4 regions of the Labrys sp. E2SS-1L genome follow, and region 3 is predicted to be linked to each of the others. Evidence: predicted binding sites of a transcription regulator. Region 3 holds the regulator's gene; each other region holds the start of a gene.

Region 1 (4,966 bases), 1.3 Mb from region 3:
CGCCCGGCCGCCGGGCTCGGCAGCAGCACCGGCGTGAATTTCGGCGACACCGCCCGCTTGGCGCGCACGGTGATCGGCCGGAATACCTGCTTGGAGGCCTCCACGATGTGCACGCCGGCAAAGGGCGATGCAAAACGAGCCGCGAAGCGCTCATAAGCAGGCGCGGAACGCAGCGCCCAGCCATGGAACATTGGCGGCAGATAGAGGGCTTCCGTCCAGTTCACCGGCGAGAACAGCGCATCGCGCAGCAAGCGGGTCAATTGCGGGCGCGAGAAAGGCCGGCCATTGCCGAAGGGCGTGGCATCGGAGCGGGCCCAGACCCCGCGCCGGTTGGGTGCCACCAGCATCACCGTACCGCCGGGCGCCAGCACCCGCCAGATCTCGCGCAGCGTGTCGAGAGCGGAATCGGCCTCCTCGAGCAGATGGATGGCCAGTACCCGGTCGAGGCAGCCATCCGCCAGGGGCAATTCGGTCTCCTCGACCAGAGCAGCGGCAAGCGGGCCGTTTTCGGGCCATTCCAGCACGCCCTGCGTCGCCGGATTGAAGGAGACGACGCGCTCGGCCTCTTCGCGAAACATGGTGAGATAGGGTGCGGCAAAGCCGATGCCGGCAACGCGCTGGCCGCGAAGGTCGCTCCAGCGCGCCCGGATCTTGGTGGCAATCAGGCGGCCGGCCACGATGCCCAGATTGGTCGAGTAGAAGTCGCGGAGATCGACGACATCGAGCGACATGGCATCAAGGATCCAGACGGTGGCGGCGAGATTGATTTTGCAACAGTTGGAGACTGCCTGTCACCCGAGGTGAGGCCGAAGCCTGGATATGGGCACGACGATCAGCCATCGGATCTCGTCACGCCCAATGAATGAGCCCTCTCCCATGCCGGGAAAGGGCTCACGGATCAATCGATCAAGAAAGATCAGGTCAGTTGGTCGCCGTGGCGCCCTGCTCGCCGCCCAGGCCCAGCCAACGCTTGTAGAAAGGCTGCTCGGTCGGCGGATTGGTGATCGCGGGCGGCAGCTCGGCCATCTGGGCGGCCGGCAGCGCCGTCGCGGCCATCATCGGCTTGCCCGGCGTCAGCGTCTTTGCCTTGCCCTGCTTGGGCTTGGTGTCAGGCACCGTGCCGGTCTGGATCGGGTCGACCTTGATCGCCGTAACCGGGGAAGCCGGCTGCTCGGTCGGCGCGAAGCCCAGCCAGCGTGCATAGAAGGGCTGGCCTTCCGGTGCCGCCGAGGCCACCAGCTGGCTTGCCGGAGCACTGGACGACACAGGCGCCGCGGCCACCGTCATCGCCAGCGGCTTCTGCGGCATCGGAGCCTGGAACTTGCTACCCATCAGCCGGGCATAGACGGCTTCCTGGCGCTTGGCGACAGCCTTCGGGTCGGCCACGCCCTTGATCGGCTTGCGAGCCACGGCGGCTTCCGAATAGAGCAGGCTTTCGGCTGCTGCATAGGTCACGCGATGAGCGGCATTCGCATCCGCTTCCGTGGCCGGAGCACCCGCGTCGTTGAGGGCGACCTCGGTCACGTCGACGCGCGAATAGCTGAAGGGCCGGTCCTTGCCAGGCACCGCCGACTGGTCGACGGCACGCGCGGTAAACACCGGATTGGAACCGCCATCCTGATAGATATAGTTGACGGCCTTGGTGCCGGAGGCAACCAGCGCAGTCACCTTGGCATCGTCGCCGCGCCGCTTCTCGTAGACGGCGGCTGCCACATTCTGGCTGGCGGGAGCGATCCCGCAATCTGTACCGCCATTGCCGTTGAAGACATAGCGGCCCTTGCAGACATCGACCTTGACCGTCTGCTTGGTGACCTCGAAGTTGTCGGTGCCTTCCTTGAGGTTCTGCCAGAAGCCGATATTGGGGTTGCGGCGATTCCGAGCCATGTTCTCGGGCGTCATGCGGAAGGGCAGCGACTGCACCTGGAACGAAGCCTGGCCGCCCTGCAGCGCCTCGCGCGCCACGGCATAGATCTCGGCCACCTGCTTGTCGGTCATGGCGAAGCAGCCGCGCGAAGAGCAGGAGCCGTGCACCATGATGTTGCCGCCAGCCCGGCCGAGCTGGCGATCGAAGCTGTTGGGGTAGCCTATGTCGAAGGACAGGTAATATTGCGAATTCGGATTGAGGCTGCTCATGCTCACCGCATAGAAGCCTTCGGGCACCTGGCGGTCACCCTCGCTCTTCTTCGGACCGAGCTGGCCGGACCAGCGGCAGACCGGATAGCTCTTGAGCAGGGCATAACGTCCGCTCGAGGTCTGCTTCCAGAGCTCGAGCTCGGACTCCTTCTTGTAGATGCGCACCAGGATGGGCGCGGAACGCGCCATGCCCTTGGCCTGCATTTCGGCAATCAGGGCCTGCGGCACCGGGCTAGTCGAACGAACACTTGCGCCATTCTGATTGGAACAGGCCGCTGCCAGCAAAAGGACCGGCACGGCCATTGCAATCTTGCGCATCAACTTGAAGTGAGCGGTCATGAACCAGTGAACCCGTGCAAAGTCAGCAATACAGACTAAGGGACATTTACAGTCAACGACCACTCGCCGCAAGTCATGGGCCGATCGTGGTTACGCAACAGCGTGAACGGACTCTTAACGGCACAATGCCTGATTCCACGCCCTGCCGATAGAGGCCTTCCACCGGAAACTGGCCGGGGACCCTATAGACTTCCTCGTGGCTCGACAAGCATCGGCCACGACAAAACCCCGGATCGGACAGGACAGCGGGATGCGACATGGAGTCTTCGTCGCTCCCGGTGCCGATCGATCCATCCTCTATACTGCATGCGGAGCGGCCTGATCCTGAACCTGCTCGCTGTCATGGACCTGTCGCACGCGCTGGCTATCCCTAGCGCAAAGCGCGTTCAGGGGGAACGCGTTCTCCTCAAGCTCTTTGTTTGGACGCGTCCTTGCAAGTACGGCTGCTTGGCCACACCGCAAGACGCTTCGGCGACAAAGTCTGCTCGCATCGCGAAAGGATTGCCATGCGCACGCTCCTCGCCGCTCTTGCGGTCACCACCATGCTGATCGGTCCCAGCCAGGCCGCGGGCATCTATCCGCTCGACCGCGCCACTATCCTGGCCGGCTCGCCCTTCGACTTCAAGGCCGAGTTCGCCGGCACCGTGAAGCCGGAGGATGTGCGCGTCACCGTCAACGGGCAGGACTACAAGGGTGTGTTCGGCAAGGACGTCGAGTTCGTCGCCTCCGAAAAGGGCAAGGACGACAAGGATCTCGGCTCGGCAGTGCTGCTGCGCGGCCTCACCCTCAGCGTGCCCGGCAGCTACAAGGTCGAGGTTTCGGCCGGCGGCCAGAGCCGCAGCGTGACCTGGGACGTCTTCGGCACTGCCGCCACGCCCAAGGCCAAGAACATCATCTTCCTGCTGGGTGACGGCCTGACGGTCGCCAACCGCACCGGCGCTCGCATCATGTCCAAGGGCATGACCGAGGGCAAGGCCAATGGCCGCCTCGCCATGGACGATCTCGACCACATGGCCTTCATCGGCACTTCGTCGACGGATGCCATTGCCACCGACAGCGCCAACACGATGTCGGCCTACATGACCGGTCACAAGACGGCGGTGAACGCTCTCGGCGTCTATGCCGATCGCACGCCCGCCAGCCTTGACGATCCGCGCGTCGAGACCATCGCCGAGGCGCTGCGCCGCACCGGCAAGAAGTCCATCGGCGTGGTCTCCACCGCCGAGATCGAGGACGCCACCCCGGCGGCCGTGGTTTCCCATACCCGCAAGCGCGCCGACAAGGCCGAGATCGTCGGCATGTTCTACGACGTGAAGCCCGAAATCATCCTGGGCGGCGGCTCGGCCTATTTCCTGCCGAAGTCGACCACCGGCTCCAAGCGCAAGGACGACAAGGACTATATCCAGCTCTTCAAGGATGCCGGCTACACGCTGGCCACCGACAAGGACAGCCTCGCTGCCGCCTCCGGCACCAATACCGGCAAGATCCTCGGCCTGTTCCACACGGGCAACATGGATGTGGCACTCGACCGCAACCTGCTCAAGAAGGGTACGGTGGGCAAGTTCCCCAACCAGCCCGGCCTGGTCGACATGACCCAGTCGGCCCTCGACCAGCTTTCCAAGAATCCGGAAGGCTTCTTCCTGATGGTGGAAGCCGCCTCGGTCGACAAGATGTCGCATGCCCAGGACGGCGAGCGCTCGCTCTATGAGACCATCGAATTCGACAAGGCCGTCGGCGTGGCGCGCGAATTCGCCAAGACCCATCCCGATACGCTGATCGTCGTCACGGGCGACCACACCCATTCCATGTCGGTGATCGGCACCATCGACGACAGCAAGCCCGGCACCGACATGCGCGAAAAGGTCGGCATCTATGCCGAGGCCGGCTTCACCAATTACGAGGACAAGGACGGCGACGGCTATCCCGACAAGATCGATCCCAGCAAGCGCCTGGCGGTCGTCTACGGAAACTATCCCGACCACTACGAAACCTTCAGCCCGAAGCTGGACGGCCCCTATGAGCCGGCCATCCAGAACGAGAAGAAGGAATATGTCGCCAATCCCGCCTACAAGGACGTGCCCGGCGCCGTCTTCGTCCAGGGCAACATCCCACGCAACAACGACAGCACCGCCCACGCCGTCGACGACGTCGTGCTGCAGGCTACCGGCCCGGGTGCCGAGGGCTTCAAGGGCTATCTGGAAGAAAGCGACGTCTACCGCGTCCTGGCCGATGCCTTCGCGCTCGGCGCTTCCGGCGCCCAGAAAGCGCAGATGCAGTAAGTAACGACCTTCTCCGGGCGGCACGCCGCCCGGAAGACATCTTTCCTGGGATCGCAGGCGTCTCGCCTGCTCTTGGAACCGGTGACCTTACGGGAAAGAGCAGGCGAGACGCCTGCGATCCCAGGAGCAGAGCTGTCCCCCGCCGGTGTGAGACATATGCCATGACAACCCTGCCCCGCCGCCAGATCCTCACTTTGCTCGGGCTTTCGCCTCTT
Region 2 (4,966 bases), 950 kb from region 3:
GAATTGCGCCTGTCCAAGGACAAGAAGACCCTGACCGTGAGTTTCGACGACGGCCAGTCCCATGTGTTCAGTGCCGAGATGCTGCGCGTGATGTCGCCGAGTGCCGAGGTGCAGGGCCATAGTGCCGCCGAGCGCAAGACGGTGGGCGGCAAGGTCAACGTGGCGATCCTCAGCCTCGATCCGGTCGGCAATTATGCCGTACGCATTTCCTTCGACGACATGCACAATACCGGGCTCTATACATGGACCTATCTGGCGGAACTCGGCCGGGAGAAGGAGAGCCGCTGGGCCTCCTATCTTGCCGACCTCAAGGAAAAGGGCCTGACGCGCGAAAGGCCGGGGCAGCGCTGAGCAGCCCCGCTTCCCTCAGGTTGGGTCCTCGCGATGGAGGTCGTGAATGGCCATGCCGCCCTCGGCGTCCACGGGAGGCAGCAGCCATTGGCGATGGCGCAGCGTGCGCTGGGTGTCCTCCAGCCCCATGTCCCAATGCTCGCGCATCGAGGTGCCGGAGAATTCATAGTCCTTGGCGTGGCCCTCGTAGTTCTTGTGCTGGTAGATCAGGTGCACGATGTTGACGAGGCCGAGCTTGGCGTGGCTGTCGATGAGCGCCTGTTCGTCCCGCGTCAGCAAATCCTTGGGCACGCGCTTCAGCGCATCGATCAGATGGGTCTTGATGCCGTGGATGCGCCGGAAATTGTCGGTGTTCTGGCGCGTCCGGCTCGAATACATGATGTCCTTGTGGCGCGACAGTACGTCCGGCATGCTGCGGGGCAGGGTGCCGCGGGCGCTGAAGAGATCGACCTGGAACACCAGCGAGCTGCGCTCCTCCTCCTGATCGAGCAGATATTGCAGCGGTGTGTTGGAGACGATGCCGCCGTCCCAATAATATTCACCCTCGATGCGGATGGCGGGAAAGGCTGGCGGCAGGGCGCCCGAGGCCATGATGTGCTCGGGGCCGATGCGGACCTCGTCCGTGTCGAAATAGACGAAATTGCCGGTGCGCACATTGACGGCGCCGACGCTCAGGCGCTTGCGGCCATCGTTGAGGATGTCGAAGTCGACAACCTCTTCCAGCGTCCGCTTCAGGTCCGAGGTGTCGTAGAAGCTGGTGGCCCCTTCAGCGCCCGGAAGCTCCAGCCAGGGATTGGGCAGGCGTGGCTTGAAGAAGCCGGGCTGGCCCTGTGACATGGTGATCCAGGAGCTGGTGCGGTTGCGGATGTCGCGGAACAGATCGCCTTCCGGCGTATAGGCCCAGATCTTGCGGCCGGAGATCGTCTGCCAGAACTGCTCCAGCCGCTGCAGCCGGTGGCGTGGCTCGTTGCCGGCGATGATGGAGGCGTTGATAGCGCCGATGGACACACCCGAAAGCCAATTCGGTTCGCAGCCGGCATTGGCCAGCGCCTCGTAGACGCCGGCCTGGTAGGCACCAAGCGCGCCGCCGCCCTGGAACACCAGGGCGATGCGATCATATTGTGCCGAGATCTCCTCGATGGTGGCGCGCGCGGCCTTGTCTCTATTGCGTTCGAGCACGGTGGAAACTCCGGTCAGGCATGGCGTTTTGCGATTTGGTGGAATCACCAAGAATCGCAAAGACGCGTTGAACCAAAGACTTAGAGTAAAAAAGCGTTCACGCTTGAACGCGCTTTGCTCTAGGCGGGGTCAGCGGGCGGCGAGATAGTCGTGCACCACCTCGCCGAGCCCGAGCGTGAGGTCGGCGACGAAATGCACGGCCGAGACGACCTCCAGCACCGGCAGGCGGCTGACATCGGCCATGACATGGGCGTGCAGTTCCAGCGCGGCCGGGGCCGTCCAGGCTTCCTTGAGCGTCACGTCGGTGAGGTGATAGCGCACGAGTTCGCAGATCCGCGGCGACCCGTCGACATGCGGGATGATCTTGATGAGGAAGTTGGGCGCGCCGAGCGAGTCCAGCACGGCCTGCCGGTCGGCGAGGCGATGCTTGTAGCCCATGGTCCCGGTGGCGCAGAGCACGCTGCCGTAATGAAGCGTGCCGACGATGACTTCGCCCTCATGCACGATCTTGGGTGTCGCCAGCTTCTTGGGAAAGCCCCACAATTCGCGGCCACCGGCGATGGGGGCATCGTCGTCCAGATACATCGAATGGACATAGGCGCCGTGCTGGCCCTTGAATCGCACCGGAATGACCTGCCCGGTCTCGGTGTAATCGCCGAAGCCGGTCGAATCGGGCATGCGGATGAATTCGTATTTCACCAGCGGCTCGTCGATCTCGAGCGGGGCGGGCACCGCCGCTTCCAGCGCCTCGCGCGTCGTGCGGTAGGTGATGATGATGTATTCGCGGTCGAAGAAGCGGTAGGGGCCAGGCGGGAAGGAGGGATTGGTCAGCGGCATCGCATAGGCGCGCTTGACGACTTCGGCTTGATCCACGGGATGTCCTTCATGAAAAGCGGGGAGGATCTCGGCCTATGTTGCATGGCAGCATGACAGGTCCATGTCCGCTGGAGCAAAGCGCGTTCATGCCTGAACGCCTGTTCGCCCCCACTCATCGTCCCCGAGCGTCTTTGCGATTCTGGGTGATCCCGTCTCGTTGCAAGGCGCTCTGGGAGCCGAAGGCCGGTGTAATAAGGGCGACATCTGGCCATGCCAGCTTCCGGGCCGGCGGTCCTGTCCGCCGCACCTTCCCACCTCCTGCCTGACGAGATGAACATGGCCCAACTCTCCTCCCGCAATGCCCTGGTCACCGGCTCGACCAGCGGCATCGGCCTCGCTGTTGCCCGAGCCCTGGCGGCCGAAGGGGCCAACGTCACCATCAACGGTTTCGGCGACGCCGATGCCATCGAGCGCGAACGGGCCGGCATCGAAAAGGATTTTGGCGTGAAGTGCCGCTACAGCGGCGCGAACATGATGGTTGGGGCCGAGATCACCGCCATGATCCACGAGGCCGAGGAGGCTTTCGGCACTCTGGACATCCTGGTCAACAATGCGGGCATCCAGCACGTCGCCCCGATCGACGAGTTTCCGGACGACAAGTGGGAAGCCATCACCCGCATCAACCTGATCGCTTCCTTCTATGCCATCAAGGCAGCGCTTCCCGGCATGAAGCAGCGCAGATGGGGCCGCATCCTCAATACGTCTTCGGCGCATGCGCTCGTGGCCTCGCCGTTCAAGTCTGCCTATGTCGCCGCCAAGCACGGCGTTACCGGCCTGATCAAGACGGTGGCCCTCGAGGTTGCCGAGCACGGCATCACGGCCAATGCCATCGCGCCCGGCTATGTCTGGACGCCGCTGGTGGAAAAGCAGATTCCCGATACGATGAAAGCGCGCGGACTGACCGAGGAACAGGTCAAGCACGATGTGCTGCTGGCGGCGCAGCCGACCAAGGAGTTCGTCACGGTCGACGAAATCGCGGCCGTCGCGGTTTTCCTGTGCAGTGATGCCGCCAGGCAGATCACCGGCACCACCCTGCCGGTCGACGGGGGCTGGACGGCGCAATGATGCGAGATCATCCCGTGCGAATGCGGCCCGCAGTGACACTTCGCAGACGGGGGACCGCAGGACAAGAAAGGCGCTCTATTCGAAGCGCGGTCCCGGATCTGTGCCGCATCACTGCGTGATGCAGCGCGTCCGGGATGAGACGTGCCTCAGCCGCGGACGACCACGACCCGGGTGCCGACCTTCACGCGGTCATAGAGGTCGGTGACGTCGTCGTTGGTCATGCGGATGCAGCCCGACGAGACCGCTTGGCCGATGGTCTGCGGCTCATTGGAGCCGTGGATGCGGTAAAGGGTCGAGCCCAGATACATCGCACGCGCTCCGAGCGGATTCTGGATGCCGCCCTCCATATAGGCGGGCAGGTCCGGCCGGCGCTTGCGCATCTGCGGCGGCGGGGTCCAGCCCGGCCACTCGGCCTTGCGCGAGATGCGATGCACGCCACCCCATTCGAAGCCCCGGCGGCCGACACCGACGCCGTAGCGCAGGGCGGTGCCGTCGTCGAGCACGAGATAAAGTCGGCGTTCCTGCGAATTGATCACGATGGTGCCGGGCCTCTCGCGGCCGCTATAGGTCACGACCTCGCGCGGAATCGGCGAGACGGCGGCAACCGCGCCGGCATTGGCTGGCTGGCGCGAGGTGCCGAACAATTTCTCGAAAATACTGGCGGCGTTGGCCGAGCTTGAGGCAATGCCCAAGCTCGACACCAAGACCAGGCCGGTCAAAAGACGACGCATGTTGAAGCCCCGAATGGTTTGATCGAAATTCTTCGATCCCCCTTGAATGAACAAAGCCTCGATCTTCGGATTCTTCAACTGGTAGACGACTGTCAGTCGCTAGTCTTCACGCGAAAATCAAAGCCTGTGTCCTCTCAACAACACTTGGCTGAAGCACGCTGTGCGTATTGACACCAGGCATCTCAAGCATTGGTGCCGCCATCGATGGTATAGGTGCCGCCCGTGGCGTATTGCGCTTCCGGACTTGCCAGCCAGGCGACCAGGCCGGCGATCTGCCCGGGCTCGCCATATTTGGGGATCGCCATCGCTGCCCGGGCCTGATCGGCGCGTTCGGTGGTGGCAGGGTTCATGTCGGTATCGGTCGGGCCGGGATGGACGATGTTGACGGTGATGCCGCGCGGGCCGAGATCCCGGGCCATGGCCTGGCTGAGACCGGTCAGGGCCGCCTTGCTCATGACGTAGAGGCCGATGCCGGCGCGCCCGACCCGGCCGACCAGATTGGAGCCGATGGAGACGATGCGTCCGCCTTCCCCCATATGGGCGGCGGCCGCCTGGGAGGCGACGAAGGCGCCGCGCAGATTGGCGGCGATGATGCGGTCGAAATCTTCGAGGGTGACCTGTTCCACCGTGCCGCCGATGAAGATGCCGGCATTGTTGACGAGGATGTCGAGCCGGCCGAAAGTGGCGGCGGCCTGGTCCACGGCGCCCCGCACGGCTCCGGCGTCGGCGCTGTCGGCCTGGAGCACCAGGGCGCGCTGGCCGCT
Region 3 (4,966 bases):
CGGTGCCCTCGGCCCCTGGAGCCGCCTGCGCCCGACGGCTTCGGCCACCACCGTGCGCATCGCCGACGGCAAGACCCAGGTGCTCAACGGGCCCTTCGCCGACACACGCGAGCAGCTCGGCGGCTTCTATATCATCGACGTGCCGGACCTGGATGCCGCGATCGGCTGGGCGGCGCGCTGCCCGAGCGCCGCCATCGGGACCATCGAGGTCCGGCCGATATGGGACCCGAAGGACTATTGAGCGAACGGCCCGAGCCGGTGTCTTCAGCCCCCGCAGCCGAGCTTGCCGAAATCGTGGCGCGACGCAGCTATGGCCGGCTCGTCGCTCTTCTCGCGGCGCGCTCGGGCGACATTGCGGGGGCCGAGGATGCCCTGGCCGACGCCTTTGCTGCGGCCATGGAACATTGGCCGGCGGGCGGCGTGCCCGTCAATCCCGAAGCCTGGCTGCTGACCGCGGCCCGGCGCCGCCAGATCGATGCGGCCCGCCGCGCCAGGCTGCGCGGCGAAAAGGCGGACGAGGTCAGCCGCCATGTCGAGGCCCTCGCCTCGGAGCAGGGCGAGCGGCATGCCGTGCCCGATGAGCGCCTGCGCCTGATGTTCGCCTGCGCCCATCCCTCCCTCGATGCCACCGTGCGTGCGCCCCTGATCCTGCAGGTGATATTGGGGTTCGATGCCGGCGCGATCGCCAGCGCCTTCCTGGTCTCGCCCGTGGCGATGAGCCAGAGACTGGTGCGGGCCAAGGCCAAGATCAAGCAAGCCGGCATCCCCTTCCGCATCCCGGAGCCCGACGAGTTGCCCGGCCGTCTCGACGCGGTGCTGGAGGCCGTTTATGCCGTCTATGCCGAAGGCTGGGCCGATCCGGAAGGGGCTCATGCCCGCGAGCGCAATCTGTCGACGGAGGGTATCTGGCTCGGCCGGCTGCTCGCCTCGCTCCTGCCCGGCGAGCCGGAAGTGCTGGGACTGCTGGCCCTGATGCTGCACGCCGAAGCGCGGCGGGCGGCGCGCCGCGGCCAGGGCGGCGATTATATTCCGCTGGAGCAGCAGGACACCACGCTCTGGGATGCGGGACTGATCGAGGAGGCCGAGGCCTTGCTTGCCCGGGCCGGCCAGGTCCGCCAGATCGGCCGCTATCAGCTGGAAGCCGCGCTGCAATCGGCCCATGCGCATCGACGCATCTGCGCGACGACGGACTGGGCCGCGATCGTCACATTGTATGAAGCCCTGGTTCTGCTGACAGCTTCTCCAGTGGCCGCCATCAACCGGGCCGTGGCGCTCGCCCGCCTCATGGGGCCGCAGGCTGGTCTGGCTGCACTTGACGAGGTCGCCGGTGACGGACGCATCGTCGATTACCAGCCCTATTGGGCCGCGCGTGCGGACTTGCTGGTGCGGGCCGCCAGACCGGAGGAGGCCCGCAATGCCTATTTGCGGGCGATCGGCCTGGAGAGCGATCCGGCCATCCGCCGCTATCTGCAGGCACGCCTGGCGGATTTGGCGGCGTGACTGCGCGGCGAGGGAGGAGGGCGGATATCGTCGCCCACTCTTGCTCTCTACGTCGCGCAGCCCCTAACCCTCTCCCCGTAGGAGCGTGGTGAGGGCGCAACGCAGCCTTGGCGAAGCGGAGCGAGCGGGCAATGCCCACGAAACGCGCTCAGGATTGCTTGGCGAAGGTCTCGTCGAAGGAATAGCCGGCACCGCGCACGGTGCGGATCGGATCGATCTCGCGCGTGCGGTTCATCGCCTTGCGCAGGCGGCCGACATGCACGTCGACCGTGCGCTCGTCGATATAGACGTCGCGGCCCCAGACGCTGTCGAGCAACTGCTCGCGCGCGAAGACGCGTCCCGGTGCCTGCATCAGGAATTCGAGCAGGCGGAACTCGGTCGGGCCGAGGCGGATCTCGCGATTGCCGCGATGGACGCGCTTGGTCTCGCGGTCGAGGGAGATGTCGCCGGCCTTGAGCAGGGAGGCGACGTGATCGGGCTTGGCCCGGCGCAGCAGGGCACGCACGCGGGCCGAGAGCTCGGGCACGGAGAAGGGCTTGACGACATAGTCGTCGGCGCCGGTGGCCAGCCCCCGCACGCGTTCGGTTTCCTCGCCGCGCGCCGTGAGCATGATCACCGGCAGGCGCTCGGTTTCCGGGCGCATGCGAATGCGCCGGCACAATTCGATGCCGGACAGGCCCGGCAACATCCAGTCGAGCAGAACCAGGTCCGGCACGCTTTCGCGCAAGCGGATCTCGGCGTCGTCTCCGCGTGCGACACTATCCACCTCATAGCCTTCGGCTTCGAGATTGTAGCGCAGCAGCAGGGTCAGCGCTTCTTCGTCCTCGACGATCAGAACCTTGGGAGGCATGGCCTATCCCTTGTTATTTAGCCGGCACAGGAAGGTCGACGAGATCGGTGCTGTTGTCCGCCTTGGGCCGCTCTCCGGCCGGCGATTCACCGGTCACGAGATAGTGGACCGTCTCGGCGATGTTGGTGGCGTGGTCACCGATGCGCTCGATGTTCTTGGCGCAGAACAGCAGATGGGTGCAGAAGCCGATATTGCGCGGATCTTCCATCATGTAGGTCAGCAATTCGCGGAACAGCGAGGTATACATCGCATCGATCTCGCCGTCCGAGCGCCAGACCGAGAGGGCTTCCTCGACATTGCGTTGGGCGAAGGCGTCGAGCACCTGCTTGAGCTGCTCGAGTACCAGGTCGGCCATGTGGTCGAAACCGCCGAAGAGCTGGGCCGGCTGGGCGTGACTGTGGATGGCCACCACGCGCTTGGCGACATTCTTGCCGAGGTCGCCGATCCGCTCGAGGTCATTGGCCACCCGCAGGGCCGAGACGATCTCGCGCAGGTCGAGAGCCAGCGGCTGGCGCTTGGCGATGATCAGGATGGCCCTGTCCTCGACCTGGCGCTGCAACTTGTCGATCGCGGCGTCGAGATCGATCACCGCCTTGGCGCGCTGGGTGTCGCGCTTGAGCAGGGCTTCGACGCTGTCGGCTACGCTCTTCTCGGCATAGCCACCCATTTCGGCGATCATGTTGCGCAGCTCGCGCAGTTCCTGGTCGAAGGATGTAACGATATGGTCGGACATGCCGCCTCCAAATGAATTCGACGCTGGCCGAGGGATCAGCCGAAGCGGCCGGTGATGTAATCCTGCGTACGGCTGTCGTTCGGGGTGGTGAACATCTTGTTGGTCTGGCCGACTTCGATGAGGTCGCCCAGATAGAAGAAGGCCGTCACATCCGCGCAGCGCGCCGCTTGCTGCATATTGTGCGTGACGATCACGATGGTGAAGTCTCGCTTCAATTCGTCGATCAATTCCTCGATCTTGGCGGTCGAGATCGGATCGAGCGCGGAGGTCGGCTCGTCCAGCAGGACGACTTCGGGCTTCACCGCGATGGTACGGGCGATGCACAGGCGCTGCTGCTGGCCGCCGGACATGCCTAGGGCTGAAGCGTGCAGGCGGTCCTTGACCTCGTTCCACAAGGCGGCCTTGGTCAGGCACCATTCGACACGCTGGTCCATCTCCGCCTTGGAGATGGATTCATGCAGCCGCACGCCGAAGGCGATGTTGTCGTAGATCGACATCGGGAAGGGCGTGGGCTTCTGGAACACCATGCCGATGCGGGCGCGCAGCACCGCCGGGTCGATCTCCTTGCCGATGACGTTCTGGCCGTCGAGCAGCACGCGGCCCTTGGCGGTCTGCCCCGGATAGAGGTCGTACATGCGGTTGAGCACGCGCAGCAGAGTCGACTTGCCGCAGCCGGAGGGACCGATCATGGCGGTGACCTGCCGGTCGATCATGTCGAGATTGATGGCCTTGAGCGCATGCTTCTCGCCATAATAGAAGTCGAGATTCTCGACCTTGAGCTTCACGGCGGCGGCTGGATCGGCGAGGGGGCGTTCGGCAACCGCGATGGAGGCTTGGGGGGTAGCGGACATGGGAGCACTCATTTCTTGGGAGCGAGCACGAAGCGGGTCAGGATATTGAGCGCCAACACGCCGGCGGTGATGAGGAGGGCGCCGCTCCAGGCCACCGAGACGGCCTTGGGATCGGGATAGGGCGCGAGCTGGTAGATGGCAGCCGGCAAGCTGGCAAAGGCATTGCCGAGATTGAGCGACCAGTTGGAATTGCCAAAGGCCGTGAGCAGCAGCGGTGCGGTCTCGCCGGCGGCGCGGGCCAGGGCCAGCAGGATGCCGGTAACGATACCGGTGCGAGCCGAGCGCCAGGTCACGAAGGTGATGACCTTCCACATCGGCGATCCCAGGGCAAAGGCGGCTTCACGCAGGCTGATCGGCACCAGCGCCAGCATGTCCTCGGTGGTGCGCACGACCACCGGCAGGATGATGATGGCCAGCGCCACCACACCGGCCCAGCCGGAGAACCCGCCTGTCGCCACCACGATCATCTGGTAGACGAACAGGCCGATCAGGATGGACGGCGCCGAGAGCAGGATGTCGTTGATGAAGCGCACCGCATCGGCGAATTTGCTGCCGCGGCCGGCCTCGGCCAGGAAGGTGCCGGCCATGATGCCGATCGGCGCACCGATCAGGAGGGCGAGCAGTACCATGACGAGAGAGCCGACGATGGCATTGCGCAGGCCGCCATCGGCCATGTCCTTGGTGAAGAGGTCCATGGTCAGCGAGGGCAGACCCTCGCGCAGCAGCGTGAACAGGATCCAGGCCAGCGCCAGCAGGGAGATCGCGGCAAAGCTGATCGAGACGACCTTGTAGGCATAGTCGAGGGCGCGGCGGCGGGCGAGACGGGCGCTGCTTTGGGCGAGATGGGCCATGATGCTCTCCCTTACTTGGCGTTGGTGCGCACGAGCATGCGGGAGATCGCAAGCACGATGAAGGAAATCACGAAGAGCACGAAGCCCAGCTCCAGCAGCGACTGGCTGCGCAGCGAGCCGGCCGGCGCGTCCGGGAATTCGTTGGCGATGGTGGAGGCGATGGTCGCGCCCGAGGAGAACA
Region 4 (4,966 bases), 2.6 Mb from region 3:
CTTCCTGAGCATCAGTCCTCGCATGGCGCGGCTCACCGAAGACCAGTTGATCAGCCGCTTCTTCGCCCCGCTCGCGGCCCATCCCGGTGCGCGCGGGCTGACGGACGACGCTGCGACGCTGAGTGTGCCGCCTGGCGAGCATCTGGTGGTCACCACCGATGCGCTTGTCGCCGACATTCATTTCCTCGCCGACGATGATCCCGATCTCATCGCGCGCAAGGCCTTGCGCGTGAACCTGTCCGACCTTGCCGCCAAGGGCGCGCGGCCGCATGCCTATACGCTCTGCCTTGCCCTGCCGCCGGGTTGGCGTGAGGACTGGCTGCAGCGCTTCGCCGAGGGCCTGGCGGTCGACGGCAAGGAATTCGCCTTTGCTCTGCTGGGCGGCGATACGGTCAAGACCACGGGGCCGTTGACGATCGCCGTCAACGCCTTCGGCCTGGTGCCCTCCGATCGCATTCCGCGCCGCGACGGCGCGCAGCCTCGCGACATCCTCTATGTCAGCGGATCCATCGGCGACGGAGCTCTGGGTCTGCTGGCACGTCGCGGCGCGGCTGCCTTGGTCGGGCTTGCAGAGGTGGAGCGCGATCACCTGGCCAGGCGCTACCTCCTGCCACAGCCGCGCACGGCGCTGGCGCCGGCGGTGCTCGCCCACGCCTCGGCCTCGATGGATATTTCCGATGGCCTCGTCGGCGATCTCGCCAAGCTGCTGAGGGCTTCCGGTGCGTCGGCCGATGTCGAACGCGATGCCGTGCCGCTTTCGCCAGCCGCGCAGGCAGCCTGCAAGCTTGACGCGACGTTGCTGGAAACGGCCCTAACGGGAGGGGACGACTACGAGATCCTCTGCGCCGTGCCTTCCGGGCAACGCGCCGCTTTCGAAGCGGCAGCGCGGAAGTCCGGGGTACCAGTCAGCCCGATCGGCGTGGTGACATCGGGTCATCATGTTCCGAGATGGTTCGACAGTGAGGGCAACGACGTCCGGTTCGCCCGAGGCAGTTTCAGTCATTTTTGAGGGGCTGTCCCTCTCCCGATTCGGGAGAGGGAGCCGCAGGCGTTGTGTTCCGCCTTGTTGTCGTGCGCTTCGCCCGACCGTTATCAACCGCGACGCCGATGCTCCCCTCTCCCAGGTTCGGAGAGGGGTCGGGGGTGAGGGCAACTACCCCCACTCTCATCGATGCCCTTATTTCCCTGCCAAGGCCTTGGCCAGATCTTCCGGCAGGGTCAGGCGATAGGCCAGCACCAGCGTGTCGTTGGTGAGGCCGGCGTCGTAGCTCTGACCCTTCATCACGCCTTTCCTGGTGAGGAAGTCATTGTCGTTGCCGACGAACAGGAAGGCATCGTTTGGCGCAGCCGGGTCGAGGGCGGGCACCAGCGTCATGGCTTCCCATTTTTCCGACAGGGTGAGATCGTTGGACTTGGCATTGTCGATGTTGAGGCCGAACTTGCCGAGCTGGGTGGCGTTCAACAGGTTGACCAGCACCTGGGAGCGGGCCGGGGTGATGGCGGGATCGAGGACATTGCGGTCGTCCTTGGCGGGCGCGATCGGCTTGGTGCCGGTTTCATAGTCCGTGCCGGCCAGATTGGTGGCGCCGCTGGTGTCGACCACCAGGATGGCCTTGAACATCTCCGGATTCTTGCAGTCGCAGCCATGGCCGGCGCCGTCGCGGGCGAGCAGAAGGAAGCGGTGGTCGTCGAGCGCCACCATCTCGCTTTGTGCGGCCGTGCTGTCGATCTTGCCGTCGCCTTTCTTGGAATAGACCGGCAGTTCGATCGCGTAGACGGCCTTGGGGGTCTTGGGCAGCGGGTCCGAGGCGACGTCATAGACGTAGATCCGCGTGGTGGCACGGTTCGCCTGGTTCTTGCCGGCCGAGCTGTCCTGCAGCGCACCGCTTTGCAGCACGGCGTAGAGGGTCTTGCCATCCGGCGTCAGCGAGATCGCTTCCAGGCCCTGATTGTTGCGCCGGCCGGTGTCGGGCGCTTCCATCGAGGTGAAGTTGATCTTGCCCTTCTTGGTGGGAACCAGGGCCGGGCCGGGCGGGATGAGGCCCTTCAGCTTGCCGTCCGGTCCGAACAGATAGACGGCGGCAGCATATTCATCGCCGACATAGAAGCTGCCATCGGAACGATAGGCGATCGACTCGGCGTCGAAGGAGAGGGAGCCGGCGCCAAGCGCTCCGGCCGGCGGTACGGGCAGGGTATAGCCGTTCATTTCGACGGTGTTGTCGGCGGGATCGGCCCCCGTCGTCGGCTTGCCGTCGAGGCCGGTGAGGAAGACGCCCTTGCCGTCGAGCGGCTTCAGTTCGATCTGCGACTGCGAGGTGACGGCGGTAGGCAGGGCAGGGCCGGAATAGGGCGTGAAGGCGAAGTCGAAGGCGAGGACGCGGCCCTGATAGTCAAAGAACAGGCCCTTGTCGGGATTGTTGTAGCCGCGGTCCGGCAGGGAGCGGAGCTGGCCCTTATAGCCGGTGGCGGTCTTGCTCCAGCTCTTGGGATCGATCGCCATGGAGGAGAAGGAGCCGAGCGTGTCGCCCTTTTCGTCCTTGAGGTCGGCACTCAGCCGGCCGACGCCGACCAGGCCATGATTGACGAAGCTGCCGCCGGCGAAATCGATCTTCTCTTCGCCCGGGGCGGAAGAAACGAAGGGCTCCTTGATGGCAAGGGGCTCGGCCATTGCCAGCGTCGGCAGAACCGGGAGGGTGGTGAGAAGGATGGTGCGAAGAAGGCGCATGGAAATCTCGCTCGGTGGCCAGAACACAGACGCGCCTCAGCGAAAACGCGTCTTTGCTCCCGGTCATTGTTGTTTCGACGTGTCTTCGCAATTTTCAGCAATATGGCCGAATTGCGAAACGCTTCAGCGTGGACTTCCTTGGCAAGAGCCGATGACAGAGGCGTGACAGTTTTCCGGCGGGTGACGCACCAAGAGGATCTTCGAAAGAACTTGCCGCGAACGCACGGCGTCGGTTGCGCTGCCCGTATGATTTTGGCAGCATCGCGGCAATCCGGACAATCAGACGGCTCCGGTGGGAGGATTCGCCGCACCTGCAATATCCTGACCTTCGATACGAAGGGCAGGGGTCGTTCGTTCGTGCGATTTGTTCAGTGGCTTGTGCGAGTAAAGAACAAGGAACATTTAGTCCATGCTTTCTCTGTGGGTCATTATTGCGTGCGGGGCGCTTTCCCTCGTTTACGGAATCTGGGCATTCCAGTCGGTGATGGCGCAGCCCGCCGGCAACGCCCGGATGCAGGAAATCGCCGGTTTCGTGCGTGAAGGCGCACAGGCTTACCTCAGGCGCCAATACGTCACCATTTCCGGCGTCGGCATCATCATCTTCGCGCTGGTCGCTTATTTCCTCTCGATCCCGAGCGCCATCGGCTTTCTGATCGGCGCAGTGCTTTCGGGCCTTGCCGGCTTCATCGGCATGAACATGTCGGTGAGAGCCAATGTCCGCACGGCACAAGCTGCGATGAACTCGCTGGGGCAGGGGCTCGAAGTCGCCTTCAAGGCCGGTGCTGTCACCGGCATGCTGGTGGCCGGTCTCGCTTTGCTTGGCGTCGCCGTCTACTACTATGTGCTGACCGGCCCGATGCAGCTCTCCTTCGCCGATCCCAAGCAGGCGCGCGAGATCATCGATTCGCTGGTGGCTCTGGGCTTCGGCGCCTCGCTGATCTCGATCTTCGCCCGTCTGGGCGGCGGCATCTTCACCAAGGGCGCCGACGTCGGCGGTGATCTCGTCGGCAAGGTCGAGGCCGGCATTCCCGAGGACGACCCACGCAACCCTGCCACCATCGCCGACAATGTCGGCGACAATGTCGGTGACTGCGCCGGCATGGCCGCCGACCTGTTCGAGACCTACGCGGTCACCGTGGTCGCCACCATGGTGCTCGCGGCGATCCTGTTCGCCGGAACGCCGGTGCTCTCCAACGTGCTGCTCTATCCGCTCGGCATCGGCGCGGCGTGCATCGTCACCTCGATCGTCGGCACCTTCTTCGTCAAGCTCGGCGCCAACCAGTCGATCATGGGCGCGCTCTACAAGGGCTTCATCGCTTCGGCCGTGCTTTCGGTGGCGGGCCTGGCCGTCGCCACGCATTTCCTGATCGGCTGGGGCTCGATCGGCACCATTGGCGGCCATGACGTCACCGGCACCTCCCTGTTCGCCTGCGGCATTGTCGGCCTGGTGGTGACCGGCCTGATCGTCTGGATCACCGAGTACTATACGGGCATCGGCTACCGGCCGGTGCGCGAGATCTCGCAGGCTTCCGTCACCGGTCACGGCACCAACGTCATCCAGGGCCTCGCGGTCTCGCTGGAAGCGACGGCACTGCCCACCATCGTGATCGTCGCCGGTATCGTCGCCACCTACACGCTTGCCGGCCTGTTCGGCACGGCGATCGCCGTGACGACCATGCTGGGCCTCGCCGGCATGGTGGTGGCGCTCGACGCCTTCGGCCCGGTCACCGACAATGCCGGTGGCATTGCCGAAATGGCCGGCCTGCCCAAGGAAGTCCGCAAGTCGACGGATGCGCTCGACGCCGTCGGCAACACCACCAAGGCCGTCACCAAGGGTTATGCCATCGGCTCGGCCGGCCTCGGGGCGCTGGTGCTGTTCGCGGCCTATACCTCGGACCTTGCCTATTTCTCCTCGAATTCGGCCCAGTATCCCTACTTCGCCGGGGTGCAGCCGAACTTCTCGCTGGCCAATCCCTTCGTGGTCGTCGGCCTGCTGCTCGGCGGCCTCATTCCCTATCTCTTCGGCGGCATCGCCATGACCGCCGTGGGCAAGGCCGCTTCGGCCATCGTCGAGGAGGTCCGGCGCCAGTTCCGCGAGAAGCCCGGCATCATGCAGGGCACCGACAAGCCGGATTACGGCAAGGCGGTGGACCTGCTGACCCGCGCTGCCATCAAGGAGATGCTGATCCCCTCGCTGCTGCCGGTGTTGTCGCCGATCGTGATCTATTTCCTGGTGCTGTG

The links. Region 3 encodes PhoB, which activates phosphate uptake and scavenging genes when phosphate is short. Its sites were predicted from a motif close to TGTCATNNANCTGTCAT; they were not measured.
Region 1: the regulator PhoB is predicted to act here: its motif matches at 2,811-2,827, upstream of ACIGJE_RS01915 (alkaline phosphatase).
Region 2: the regulator PhoB is predicted to act here: its motif matches at 2,594-2,610, upstream of ACIGJE_RS12520 (acetoacetate decarboxylase).
Region 4: the regulator PhoB is predicted to act here: its motif matches at 2,877-2,893, upstream of ACIGJE_RS20590 (esterase-like activity of phytase family protein).

Annotation. Positions count from the first base shown of each region.
Region 1 is NZ_CP172712.1:425,248-430,213, forward strand. Features, by position in the region: gene ACIGJE_RS01905 (methyltransferase domain-containing protein) at 1-731, opposite strand, end outside; gene ACIGJE_RS01910 (L,D-transpeptidase family protein) at 922-2,472, opposite strand; gene ACIGJE_RS01915 (alkaline phosphatase) at 2,979-4,751, shown strand; gene ACIGJE_RS01920 (hypothetical protein) at 4,913-4,966, shown strand, end outside.
Region 2 is NZ_CP172712.1:2,716,272-2,721,237, forward strand. Features, by position in the region: gene ACIGJE_RS12510 (gamma-butyrobetaine hydroxylase family protein) at 1-351, shown strand, start outside; gene ACIGJE_RS12515 (patatin-like phospholipase family protein) at 367-1,530, opposite strand; gene ACIGJE_RS12520 (acetoacetate decarboxylase) at 1,660-2,403, opposite strand; gene ACIGJE_RS12525 (3-hydroxybutyrate dehydrogenase) at 2,683-3,471, shown strand; gene ACIGJE_RS12530 (L,D-transpeptidase) at 3,618-4,202, opposite strand; gene ACIGJE_RS12535 (SDR family oxidoreductase) at 4,385-4,966, opposite strand, start outside.
Region 3 is NZ_CP172712.1:1,767,066-1,772,031, forward strand. Features, by position in the region: gene ACIGJE_RS08100 (YciI family protein) at 1-241, shown strand, start outside; gene ACIGJE_RS08105 (RNA polymerase sigma factor) at 238-1,500, shown strand; gene phoB (phosphate regulon transcriptional regulator PhoB) at 1,649-2,350, opposite strand; gene phoU (phosphate signaling complex protein PhoU) at 2,364-3,083, opposite strand; gene pstB (phosphate ABC transporter ATP-binding protein PstB) at 3,119-3,946, opposite strand; gene pstA (phosphate ABC transporter permease PstA) at 3,943-4,785, opposite strand; gene pstC (phosphate ABC transporter permease subunit PstC) at 4,797-4,966, opposite strand, start outside.
Region 4 is NZ_CP172712.1:4,405,038-4,410,003, reverse strand. Features, by position in the region: gene nusB (transcription antitermination factor NusB) at 1-8, shown strand, start outside; gene thiL (thiamine-phosphate kinase) at 23-1,009, shown strand; gene ACIGJE_RS20590 (esterase-like activity of phytase family protein) at 1,178-2,725, opposite strand; gene ACIGJE_RS20585 (sodium-translocating pyrophosphatase) at 3,135-4,966, shown strand, end outside.